DNA from 3 places in the Faecalicatena fissicatena genome. Region 1 is predicted to be linked to each of the others. Evidence: predicted binding sites of a transcription regulator. Region 1 holds the regulator's gene; each other region holds the start of a gene.
The links. The regulator Rex, encoded in region 1, represses fermentation and respiration genes when NADH is low (regulators of the CRP and FNR family bind a similar motif). The targets are predictions, from matches to a motif close to ATTGTTAANTANTTAACAAT.

Region 1 (4,364 bases):
CAGCACACAGGTGACACGGTACTCTCCCGTGAACTGGGCCAGCACATCCAATCGGTTCCTCTTCAGCTCCTCCACCGGCCTTCTTGTGACTCTTGACATTTCCTTCATGTGGGGCGTGAATACGAAATTTTCGTGGGGCAGCTTTCCCAGATAGCGGGTGTGCTCCGCCAGCAGGTTCAGGCCGTCCGCATCCACCACGCAGGGAACCTGCACGTTCTCCAGCGTAGTCTGCAGGATGCGCCTTGCCTTGTCACTTGTGCCAAGTCCGGACCCGATGCTGACTACGTCCGCCCAGCTAAGGAGCCTTAGGAGCTCCCGCTCGTCAAAGAAGTCATAGCAGCGGATGATGGCCTCCGGCAGCAAGGTCTGCAGGATGGTCCGGTTGTCCTCCGGTGTGTAGATCTGCACAAGCCCCGCCCCTGTCCTGTAGGCTGCCAGGGCTGCCAGATAAGCGGCCCCCGCCATGCCCTGGCTCCCGGCTATGATAAGGGCTTTCCCGTAATCCCCCTTGTGGGAGTCGGGCCGTCTCCTGGGAAGCATGCTCCCCGCGTCCTTCTCCTCCAGGGCGTAGGCCACCTTGCTGTCTCCCTCCAGGCCCGAGGTATCGACACCGATATCCCTCACGACCAACTCCCCGGCGTAATCCCGGCCGGGATCCAGGGTACATCCCAGCTTGGCGCACTGGAAGGTCACTGTCAGATCCGCCTTAAAAGCGCTCGTGGCCACTTCCCCGTTGGTGGTGGAGACGCCGGAGGGAACATCCACCGCGATCTTCACGCCTCCGGACCGGTTCATAGCCTGGATACAGGCGAGATAGCTCCCCTCCACCCGGCGGCTTAAGCCGGCTCCGAAAATGGCGTCTATCAGTATACTATATTCTCCTTCTTCGAAAGAGTTTCCCAGGACGCCTCCGGCCTCCTTGAAAAGCTCGATCTGCCTCTTTGTCTCCTCTGTGCAGTGGTCCGGATTTCCCACCATCACCGCAGTCACTCCGGCCCCCTTCTCAAGCAGCAGCCTTGCGATGGCAAAGCCGTCTCCCCCGTTGTTGCCGGAGCCGCACACCACGCACACGCAGGACAGGTCAAAGCCTCTGTCCATGACCGTCTCCACAAACGTGCGGGCCGCACGCTCCATCAGGATCAGCGACGGGATCTTTTTCTCCCGTATGGTATAGCTGTCCGCCGCCTTCATCTGTCTTCCGTCTGGCAGAAATAGCATAAAATCACCCTCCCTTTCCCTGCGCCACAGGCAGGTTCGTTTTTGAAGCCGCCGTCCCGCTGCGCTCAGACAGGTCCACGGCAACGCAAAAGACGTGTAAAGAAGGCCTGTCTCACACACGCCGGCTTTACACGTCTCAAAGTCCTGTTACTTCTCTGATTTTTTCTGTTCCTCTTTGTAACGGCTGATATTGTAGGACAGCCGCATCAGGCTCTCTGACAGGTGGACATTTTCAACGATCACATCATCCGGAAGATTCAGATCCGTATGTGCGAAGTTCCATATCGCCTTCACTCCGTACGACACCAACTGGTTGGCAACCTCAATCGCCTTTGCCTTCGGGATCGTCAGAATACCGATCTCTATGTCATTGTTCTTAACAAAGTCCTCCAGCTCGTCCATCATATGGATGGGCACGCCCCGGATCGTCATCCCCTTCAGTGTGGGATTGACATCAAAGATACCCTTGAGCACAAATCCCCGTTTTTCAAACGCCGCGTAGTTCGCCAGCGCATGTCCCAGATTACCGGCCCCGATGATGACCATGTCATGATCCTCCTCCAGGCCAAGTATCTTTCCTATCTCTGTGTAGAGATATTTTACATTATATCCATACCCCTGCTGGCCAAAGCCGCCGAAGTTGTTCAGATCCTGCCGTATCTGGGATGCTGTCACATGCATTTTCTTGCTCAGGTCGTTGGAGGAAATGCGCTCCACGCCGTTCTCCAGCAGCTCCCCTAAATAGCGGTAATATCTTGGAAGTCTACGTATGACTGCCTGCGAAATTTCTCTGCCTTCCACTTTATCCACCTTCCATTTCAGTTTCTCAGATTTTATTATATAGAATTGTTACAATAAAGTCAATTTATTGTTCTCAAAAGTTCCTCAAATCAGCGCTGACAGCCTTCTGGAAATTGACACGCCGCAGGTTCCCCGATATAATAGTTAAGGCTTTAAAATGCACGGTTTTTACGCAGGAGGTACACCATGATACTGGCATGTCACAATATAGAAAAATCATTTGGGGAGGAGGTCATCGTGCGCGACGGCTCTTTCCATATAGAAGACCACGAGAAGGCAGCCCTGGTGGGAAGCAATGGGGCCGGGAAATCCACCATCCTCAAGATGATCGTGGGGGAGCTGCCTCTGGACGGCGGCTCAGTCACCCTGGCAAAGGGCCGCACCCTGGGCTATCTGGCCCAGCACCAGGACCTGACAGGGGGAAACACGATCTACGAGGAGGTGAAGACCGCCAAGGCGCAGATCATCGCCATCGAGAGGGAGATCCGGCAGATCGAGGAGGAGCTGCCCTCCCTCCAGGGGGATGCCCTGACAGAGCGGCTGAACACCTATCACCGGCTGACGGAGCAGTTTGAGCGGGAGAACGGCTACGCCTACGAGAGCGAGATCACCGGCGTTCTGAAGGGACTGGGCTTTGGGGAGGAGGATTTCTCCAAGGCTGTGGACACCCTCTCCGGAGGACAGAAGACCCGGGTCTCCCTGGGGAAGCTGCTCCTCACCAGACCGGATGTGCTGCTCCTTGACGAGCCCACCAACCACCTGGACTTAAACTCCATCTCCTGGCTGGAGACCTATCTTCTGAACTACCCCGGGGCTGTGCTCATCGTGTCCCATGACCGGTATTTTCTGAACCGGGTAGTGACAAAGGTGGTCGAGATCGAGCAGGGGAAGCTGACCACCTACATGGGCAACTACTCCGCCTACGCGGAGAAGAAAAAGCAGGTCCGGGAGGCACGCCTGAAGGAGTACATGAACCAGCAGCTGGAGATCCGCCACCAGGAGGCGGTCATCGAGAAGCTCCGCTCCTTCAACCGTGAAAAGTCCATCAAGCGGGCGGAGAGCCGGGAGAAAATGCTGGACAAGATGGAGCGGATCGAGAAGCCGGCGGAGCTGAAGACAGACATCCACCTGACGCTGGAGCCCTCCTGTGTCAGCGGAAACGATGTTCTCTCGGTAGAACACCTGAGCAAAGCCTTCCCGGATCAGACGCTCTTCACTGATGTCAGCTTCGACATCCGCCGGGGCGAGCACGTGGCCGTCATCGGCGACAACGGGACGGGAAAGACCACTCTCCTCAAGATCCTGAACGACGTGCTCCCCGCAGACAGCGGCAGCTTCACCCTGGGGGCCAACGTCCACGTGGGCTACTACGACCAGGAGCACCACGTGCTCCACATGGAGAAGACTGTGTTCGAGGAGATCTCGGACGACTACCCGGATCTGACGGGCACCCAGATCCGCAACATGCTGGCCGCTTTCCTCTTCACGGGGGACGATGTGTTCAAGCGGATCGGAGATTTAAGCGGAGGCGAGCGGGGCCGGGTATCCCTGGCAAAGCTGATGCTCTCAGAGGCCAATTTCCTGATCCTGGACGAGCCCACCAACCATCTGGACATCGCCTCAAAGGAGATACTGGAAAACGCCCTGAACAATTATACCGGCACGGTCCTCTATGTATCCCACGACCGGTATTTTATCAACCAGACGGCCACCCGCATCCTGGAGCTGGTGAACCACACCTTTGTGAACTACATCGGCAACTACGATTACTACCTGGAAAAGCGGGAGGAGCTGACCGCCGCCTACGCGTCCTCCTCTTCCGCACCCGCTTCAGCGAAGACCGGGAAAGCCGCACCCGCTGAGACAGTGTCCGAGGCCAAGCTGAGCTGGCAGGAGCAAAAGGAGGCCCAGGCCAGGGAGCGCAAAAGACAGAACGACCTGAAGAAGACAGAGGATCTGATCACCAGTCTGGAGGAGCGGGACGCACAGATTGACGAGCTCATGGCCACAGAGGAGGTGTACACCAACTCTGTGAAATGCCAGGAGCTGGCAAAGGAAAAGGCGGACATAGCCGCCCGGCTGGAGGAGTTGTACGAAAAATGGGAGGAGCTTGCGTAAGGCAGGCTCCTCCCTCTTTTGTAATGCAGGCGCATATTTTATGGCATTTTTTCTCTATAATATTTTCTTCTTCTTGAAGATCAGAATACAGACAATGATGACGATCAGGCTCAGCACGATAACCCCGGGATAGCCGTTCTGCAGCTCAGGCATATCCTTAAAATTCATGCCGTACCAGCCCGTGATCAAAGTCAACGGAAAGAAGATGGTGGACAGGACGGTGAGGA
Region 2 (4,364 bases), on a different contig from region 1:
GCTCTGTCATCTCATCCAGAGTGTCAAGGAAGTACTTCTCGTCAATGCCATACTCCTTGATGGACTTCTTGATGCCGATCTTCTCCTTCAGATCCTCCAGTCTTGCGATGAAGTCGTCGAATACCTCTTTATCTGTGTTGCCCTTGCAGCCTGCGTAGCGTCCAAGCTCTGCGTAGTCTGCCAGTGCATGTGGATACTGATACTGTGAGAATGTTCCCATTCTTGTCGGAACTTCCTCTGCGTTGTATTTCATAACCTCTGTCAGGATCACAGCGTTTGCGATACCGTGCGGCAGGTGATGGAAAGCGCCCAGCTTGTGAGCCATGGAGTGGTTCAGGCCAAGGAACGCGTTTGCGAACGCCATACCAGCCATGCAGGAAGCGTTGGCCATTGCCTCGCGGGCCTTCGGATCCTTCGCACCGTTCTCGTATGCGGACGGCAGGTTGTCAAATACCATCTTGACAGCCTTCATGGAGAGACCCTTTGTAAAGTCTGTAGCCATGATGGATACGTAGGACTCGATGGCATGTGTCATAACATCGATACCGGATGCACATGTCAGTCCCTTGGGCTGTGTCATCATGTTGTCCACGTCCACGATTGCCATGTCAGGCAGGAGCTCGTAGTCAGCGATAGGCCATTTTACGCCTGTTGTCGCGTCTGTGATGATGGCGAAAGGTGTCACCTCGGAACCTGTACCGGAGGATGTGGGGATGGCTACAAAGTAAGCCTTCTCGCCCATCTTCGGGAATGTGAATACCCTCTTGCGGATATCCATGAAGTCCATGGCCATGTCAGCGAAGTCTGCTTCCGGATGCTCGTACATTACCCACATGATCTTGCCGGCGTCCATTGCGGATCCACCGCCCAGAGCGATGATGGTGTCGGGCTCGAAGGCCTTCATCTGCTCCACGCCCTTCTGTGCGCACTGCAGTGTCGGGTCCGGAGCTACCTCGTAGAAGCATGTATGCTGAATACCCATCTGGTCCAGTTTTTCCTCGATCGGTTTCACGTAGCCGTTCTGATACAGGAAAGTATCTGTTACGATAAATGCTTTCTTCTTGTGCATGATGGTTCCCAGCTCGTCCAGGGCAACCGGCATGCAGCCTTTCTTAAAGTAGATCTTTTCTGGTGTTCTGAACCACAGCATATTCTCTCTCCTCTCGGCCACTGTCTTGATATTGATGAGATGTTTTACTCCAACGTTCTCTGATACGGAGTTTCCGCCCCAGGAACCGCATCCAAGAGTAAGGGATGGCGCAAGCTTGAAGTTGTACAGATCACCGATACCGCCCTGAGAGGAAGGTGTGTTGATCAGAATACGGCAGGTCTTCATTGCAGCAGAGTGCTTTGCGATCTTCTCTGTCTCGGAGGGATCGATGTACAGCGCTGATGTATGGCCGTATCCGCCGTCCTCTACCAGCTTCTCTGCCTTCTCGAGAGCCTCGTCAAATGTCTTTGCCTTGTACATGGCAAGTACAGGAGACAGCTTCTCGTGAGCGAACTCCTCGGAGATGTCCACGGACTCAACCTCGCCGATGAGGATCTTTGTATTAGCCGGAACCTTCACCCCTGCCATCTCCGCAATCTTCACGGCTGACATTCCGGGGATCTTGTTGTTCAGCTTGCCGTCGATGATGATGGTCTTGCGGACCTTGTTCAGCTCATCGCCGGGCTTCAGGAAGTAGCATCCGCGGTAAGCGAACTCTTTCTTTACTTCCTCGTAAATGCTCTCCAGAACGGTCACAGACTGCTCGGAAGCACAGATCATACCATTGTCAAATGTCTTGGAGTGGATGATGGAGTTTACTGCGTTCTTGATGTCAGCTGTCTCGTCGATGATGACCGGTGTATTTCCAGGTCCAACGCCCACTGCCGGTTTTCCGGAAGAGTATGCTGACTTCACCATTCCAGGACCGCCTGTCGCAAGGATCAGGTCAGAGTCCTTCATAACAGTTGTTGTCAGCTCCAGTGACGGAGCATCGATCCATCCGATAATTCCCTCAGGTGCTCCTGCCTTTACAGCGGCATCCAGAACAACCTTAGCAGCCTCGATCGTACATTTCTTTGCAGCCGGATGGGGGCTGATGATGATCGCATTTCTTGTCTTCAGACAGATCAGTGTCTTGAAGATTGCTGTAGAAGTCGGGTTTGTAGTCGGAATAACAGCGGCTACCAGTCCCACAGGCTCAGCGATCTTTTTGATGCCGTAGGCCTTGTCCTCCTCGAACACGCCGCAGGTTTTTGTGTGCTTGTATGCATTGTATGTATACTCAGCCGCATAGTGGTTCTTGATGACCTTGTCCTCTACAAGACCACGTCCTGTCTCCTCCACTGCCATCTTTGCAAGGGGGATACGCATCTTGTTGGCCGCCATAGCTGCCTCAAAGAAAATCTTGTCTACCTGCTCCTGTGTGTAGGTGGCAAATACCTTCTGGGCTTCTCTCATTGCTTTCATCTTTGCTTCGAGAGCTTCCACGCTGTCGATAAATGTTGGTACCACCGCTTCTTCTTTCTTTTTAGCCATTTTGGTTTCCTCCGTAAATAGTTTTTCGTTGTTTTTCTTCAACCTGGGTTTAGTATACAGGTTCGTTAAATATTTGTCAATAACTTTTTGATATTTTTTTAACAAATATTTCTCTCTCTGTTTTTTCAATGACTTTGCTTCTTTTTTCCACTGCCCTCCTTTATCGTTCGCTCTTCGTTTCAGTGAGTGTATTCTATCATATTTTATCTGATTTGTAACTACTATTTCAAAAAGTATATTATTTAACAATAAATTAACTGTAAATAATTAGCTCTTTTCACGAACTTTGACACAACTATAACAATTTATATTCCCCATTGCCCCCTCTGATCTGGACAGAACTGAGCAGGGCAGCTGCAGCATAAAAAAAAGAGTTCCACTGGAACTCTTTTTTAATACCTGTCTAATGATTTTCCGATCAATCTCTTATACGAGCTCGATCAGAACCTCCATAGCAGCGTCACCTTTACGCTGACCAATCTTGATGATTCTTGTGTAACCACCGTTGCGGTCTGCATACTTCGGCGCGATCTCGTCGAACAGCTTCGCTACCATATCGATCTCTTTTGTATTTTTCTTTCTTCCGGCTGCTGTCTTCGGAACCTCTGTCACAGGGCACAGAACCTTCAGCATCTGACGTCTTGCGTGAAGTCTGGAAGGCATATCCTTCTTGATCTTCTTCTCTACTTCGTCATATACTGTCACTTTCTTTCCGTCTACAACTTCCTTTACTCTCTTGCCGTCTTTGTCCTTGCGGGCAACCTTGGCCTTAACAGTAACCTCCTCGAAGTTGTCCTTCTCCTTTACTGCCATAGCGATCAGGCCCTCTGCGATCTTGCGGATCTCTTTAGCCTTTGCCTCTGTTGTACGGATCTTGCCGTTGTTTAAGAGAGCTGTCACCTGGTTTCTCAGTAATGCTTTTCTCTGGCTTGATGTTCTGCCAAGTTTTCTATATTTTGCCATTTTTCTTCTCCTCCAATATTTAACATCTGGTTATGCATCTTCGGGCTTACTAGCCAAATGCCGCCGCCACGCATCTTTGGGCTTACTGGCGGCTGGGCGTGGGTTGTGGTTATATATGACATATAACACATATCTAACGGGGATTAAAGAGCTAGTTCTTCGAACTAGAACTCGAGCGTCGCCTGACGGCTCACTCTCGCTAAGTGCTCACACCTTACTCCTCTCCCTGCTTTTAGCGGAACCTGCTCGAGCTTACGCTCGATCAGTATCGCCAGGGCTCGTCGTTTTACTCCTCGCCTTGACTCAGCTCAAGACCGAGTTCTTTTAATTTTGCCAGCACTTCCTCCAGGGATTTGCGTCCCAGGTTGCGGACCTTCATCATGTCCTCAGGTGTGCGGTTTGTCAGCTCTTCCACTGTGTTGATGCCGGCGCGCTTCAGACAGTTGTAGGAGCGCACGGAGAGCTCGAGCTCGTCAATGCTCATCTCGAGAACCTTCTCCTTCTCGTCATCCTCCTTCTCGATCATGACCTCAGCGGCCTGTGCCACCTCAGAGAGATCGATAAACAGCTTCAGGTGCTCGCTGAGAACCTTTGCGGCAAGGCTGACTGCCTCGTCCGGATGAAGTGTGCCGTTTGTCCACACATCAAGTGTCAGTTTGTCAAAATCTGTGATCTGGCCCACACGGGTATTCTCAACCGTAAGGTTCACTCTCTCAACAGGTGTGTAGATAGAGTCAATGGGAATAACCGCAATGGGAAGATCCTCATTCTTGTTCTTATCTGAACTTACATATCCTCTGCCCTTTGTGATAGTCAGTTCCATGTAAAGCTTGCTGTCCGCGCCGCCGTTCAAAGTGGCGATGACAGTCTCCGG
Region 3 (4,364 bases), 300 kb from region 1:
GGATCCTGTGGAACAGACGGAGGCCATGTTGCAAATGAACCCGGAAGTTGTTATTATTATGAGTGAAATGGGCTGCGGCATGGTGCCGGAGAAGGCGGAGGATCGGATCCTGCGAGAGCAGGTTGGCCGGGTCGGCTGCTATCTGGCGGACATGGCTGACAGAGTATACCGGGTGACAGCCGGCATCGGCGAGCGCATCAAATAGGAAGATACTGGCAGGGCTTTCGCCGTATCAAGGGAAGCCTGTGTACGAAAGAATGGTTTTATGGAGGTACAAGATGAGAGTTGCGATTATAACAGCAAATACGGCAGTTTACAGAGAAAAAGAGGAAGACACTGCAGGAAAAGTGATCAGAAAGCTGATTGAGCAGGCTGGACACACCATCGTGTTCCAGAAGGCTCTGCCCTGTGACAGGACGGTCCTCTCCACTGTCATGCAGAGAATGGCTGACGGACATCTGACAGACCTGATCCTTACGACAGGCGGGGCAGGCTGCAATGCCGGAGACTGCACGCCGGAGGCCACCATGGACGTGGTGGAGAGACCGGTCCTTGGCATACCCGAGGCCATGCGGGCGTACACCATGAAGCTGACAAAAAGATCCATGCTCAACAGGAGCGCCGCCGGCATCAGAGGGGACGTTCTTATTGTCAATCTTCCTGGAAAGGCGGGAGCAGTCAAGCAGTGCCTGGAATATCTTCTGCCGGAGATCACCCATGCGGTGGAAGTGATCCAGAAGGCGCCCAGGGAGTAGAGCGTATATGATGAAGATCACATACATCCAGCACAGCGGGTTCGCGGTGGAGCTGGCGGACAAGGTTCTGATTTTTGATTACTACAAGGGAGAGCTTCCCTCTTTTGAAAGTGACAGGGATGTGTACGTCTTCGTAAGCCACAGGCATTACGATCACTTTCAGAGATCCATTTTCCAGTGGGCGGAAGAGTTTCCCCGCATCACCTACATCCTGTCCGGTGATGTGAAGGAGGCAGTGCCGTCCTCCGCTCCAAAGGAGAAGATACATTTCGTGGGATCAGGAGAGAGGCTGCGGATTGGAGACGGAGAGGGCACATTTCTTGTGGAGACCCTGCGGTCTACAGATGAGGGCGTGGCCTTTGTGGTGGAGACTGAGGGACGGACTATCTATCACGCGGGGGATCTGAACTGGTGGCACTGGGAGGAGGAGACCGACAGGTACAACCAGCTTATGAAGAAGGCCTATCAGAAGGAGATCGGAAAGCTGGAGGGGCTGCACATTGACGCCGCCTTTGTCCCCCTGGACCCAAGGCTTGGGAAGGAGTATTACTGGGGACTGGACTGGTTTATGCGCCATACGGATACAGATATCGTGTTCCCTATGCACATGCAGGGACAGTACGGTCTGTACGAACGGCTGATGGAGGAGAAAACGTCAGCCGGCTACAGAGACAGAGTGGCCCACATCACAGGGGAGGGCCAGGTCTTTACATTTGACAAAATCTGACACGGGAGCTTAAAAATTTATGCAGGTAAGGATATACACAGACGGGGCGGCAAGGGGCAATCCGGACGGACCGGGAGGCTATGGGGCCGTCCTTGAATATGTGGACACAAAGGGGCAGCTCCACACGAGGGAGCTGTCCCAGGGATACAAGAAGACCACCAACAACCGGATGGAGCTGATGGCGGTGATCGCCGCGCTGGAGGCGCTGAACAGGCCCTGCAGTGTGGAGCTCTACTCAGACTCCAAGTATGTGGTGGATGCCTTTAATCAGAACTGGATCGGCGGCTGGCTGAAAAAGGGCTGGAAGAGGGGCAAGAATGAGCCGGTGAAGAATGTGGACCTCTGGCAGCGGCTTTTGAAGGCAAAAGAGCCTCACCAGGTCCGGTTCATCTGGGTGAAGGGCCACGACGGCCATCCCCAGAACGAGAGGTGCGATACCCTGGCCACTACAGCGGCGGACGGGAAGGACCTGATCGAGGATACGGGGCTTGCCAGAAATTCATAATTGTGATAAAATCGAAATTCGTGAGACCAGGTATAACAGGTGATCGCGGCTGCATATGCCGAAAGGCAGCAGGTGAGGAAAGTCCGGGCTTCACAGGGCAGGATGCCGGATAACGTCCGGTGGAGGCAACTCCAAGGCCAGTGCAACAGAAATGTACCGCCGGGATCTTCCCGGTAAGGGTGGAAGGGCAGTGTAAGAGACTACCGCCCTCCTGGTAACAGGAGGGGCACATGTAAACCCCATCCGAAGCAAGACCGGAACGAGACAATGCGGCGGCCCGCCGCGTCTCAGGTTGGTCGCTTGAGCCTGCCGGTGACGGCAGGCCTAGATAGATGATCACCCAACGACATAACCCGGCTTATCGTTATGCCTGGTTTTACACAATTGCGAAAATTATCAATTCCAGACGTAATACTTTTTAAAAGTGTTACGTCTGGAATTCATGTAACTGGTGTATAAATGTGTACAACCATGAGAAAAAAGACTGCGTTTGCAGTCTTTTTTTATACAAAATATACAATATACTATGATACAAATTTCACAAAAATTGTCGCCGGATTATGGCAAAGATAACGATTGACAAAATTATAACGATAAGATATATTTAAATCACTGGTTAGACTAAAGTTTAAACGATAGTTTATACGCAGAAACATGTGCAGGAGAATGTGATGAGAAACATAACAAACATACAGAAGTTTTCCATTCATGACGGCGACGGGATACGGACGACAGTTTTTTTCAAGGGATGTCCGCTGAAATGCGAGTGGTGCCATAACCCGGAGACCCAGAGATTTGAAAAGGAAATGCAGGTAGACAGGGAAAAATGCACAGGGTGCGGCACCTGTCAGGCCGTCTGTCCGGCAGGTGCGGTACATATGGAGGAAGGGCAGCCTGTCCTGGAAGCGGAAGCCTGTACACTCTGCGGGAAATGTGTGAATTTCTGCCCGGCAGGGATCCGGGAGATCGTGGGGCAGGAGTATTCAGTCAAAGATCTGGTAGGAGAGCTGATGAAGGATCAGATGTTTTACGAGGAGTCCGGCGGCGGGGTGACCTTTTCCGGCGGAGAGGTCATGGCCATGGATATGGACTTTATCCTTGCGGCGGCAAAAGAGCTGAAGAAGCAGGATGTGTCCCTCACCATAGATACCTGCGGCTATGTGCCCTACGAGAGATTTCAGGAAATCCTCCCTTATGTGGACACCTTCCTCTACGATGTGAAGGTGATGGATCCGGAGCTCCATAAAAAATATATCGGAACTGACAACAGGCTGATCCTTGATAACCTGGTCCGCCTTGCGCGGGACGGGGCGAGGATTTACATACGAATTCCCACGGTGAAGGAGGTCAATGGGAACGAGCGGAATATGAAGGAGACCATTGCGTTTCTCCAGGAACACGATATCCATCCGGCACAGATCAATCTGCTGCCCTACCACGATACGGGAAGCGGAAAGTACAGAAAGGTGGATATGGAATATAAAGGCACAGATCTGCACGCGCCAGACAGAGAAGAGATGGAAGCGCTGGCAGCGCTCTTTGCAGACGCAGGTTTTAAAAACACCAAAATAGGAGGGTAAAAGGATGGCAAAATTGCGTGGCATGAACGAAAGGATCCAGAAGCTCAGGGAGATCAGCGTGAACACACCGGTTCACATCGATCTTGAGAGGGCGAAGATCGAGACAGATTTCTACAAGGAAAATGACGGGAAATATTCCATTCCGGTTATGCGAGCCATGACGCTGAAGGAGTATTTCTCCAAAAAGACGCTGTACCTTGGAGACGGGGAGCTGATCGTCGGGGAAAAGGGAAAGGATCCCCAGGCATCCCCCACATTTCCGGAGCTGTGCTGCCACAGCGAGGAGGATATGATCGTCATGAGCGAGAGGGAGCTCGTGTCCTTCAAGACGACAGAGGAGGATCGCAAGCTCCAGCGAGAGGAGATCATCCCCTACTGGACAGGGCGCAGCATGAGAGAAAAGCTCCTCTCCAGGATGACCCCGGAGTGGCATGACTGCTACGAGGCTGGCATGTTCACGGAATTTATGGAGCAGAGAGGCCCGGGACATACCTGCGGCGGAGAGCAGGTGTTCACCACCGGCTATATGGAGTACAAAGAGAAGATTAAAAAGACCATGGATGCCCTGGACTACATGAACGATCCGGACGCTGTCGACAAATGTGAGGAGCTCAAGGCCATGGACATTGCCTGTGACGCTGTCATCATCCTGGGAGAGCGGTACCGCAGCCTGGCACTTGAGATGGCGCAGAAGGAGGAGGATGAGACCAGGAAGGCTGAGCTGCTCCAGATCGCTGCCAACCTGGAGGTGGTTCCTGCCCACAGGCCCCAGACCTACTGGCAGGCAATCCAGCTCT

Region 2: the regulator Rex is predicted to act here: its motif matches at 2,614-2,633, upstream of adhE (bifunctional acetaldehyde-CoA/alcohol dehydrogenase).
Region 3: the regulator Rex is predicted to act here: its motif matches at 2,563-2,582, upstream of H7U36_RS01820 (trans-4-hydroxy-L-proline dehydratase activase).

Annotation. Positions count from the first base shown of each region.
Region 1 covers NZ_JACLYY010000001.1:62,749-67,112, reverse strand. The annotation lists gene H7U36_RS00315 (bifunctional ADP-dependent NAD(P)H-hydrate dehydratase/NAD(P)H-hydrate epimerase) at 1-1,218, opposite strand, end outside; gene H7U36_RS00310 (redox-sensing transcriptional repressor Rex) at 1,366-2,019, opposite strand; gene H7U36_RS00305 (ABC-F family ATP-binding cassette domain-containing protein) at 2,206-4,137, shown strand; gene H7U36_RS00300 (magnesium transporter CorA family protein) at 4,192-4,364, opposite strand, start outside.
Region 2 covers NZ_JACLYY010000002.1:93,112-97,475, forward strand. The annotation lists gene adhE (bifunctional acetaldehyde-CoA/alcohol dehydrogenase) at 1-2,527, opposite strand, end outside; gene H7U36_RS02450 (bL17 family ribosomal protein) at 2,954-3,490, opposite strand; gene H7U36_RS02455 (DNA-directed RNA polymerase subunit alpha) at 3,777-4,364, opposite strand, start outside.
Region 3 covers NZ_JACLYY010000001.1:365,251-369,614, reverse strand. The annotation lists gene H7U36_RS15285 (bifunctional adenosylcobinamide kinase/adenosylcobinamide-phosphate guanylyltransferase) at 1-205, shown strand, start outside; gene H7U36_RS01840 (MogA/MoaB family molybdenum cofactor biosynthesis protein) at 279-755, shown strand; gene H7U36_RS01835 (MBL fold metallo-hydrolase) at 763-1,482, shown strand; gene rnhA (ribonuclease HI) at 1,502-1,987, shown strand; RNA gene rnpB (RNase P RNA component class A) at 2,015-2,364, shown strand; gene H7U36_RS01820 (trans-4-hydroxy-L-proline dehydratase activase) at 2,659-3,567, shown strand; gene hypD (trans-4-hydroxy-L-proline dehydratase) at 3,572-4,364, shown strand, end outside.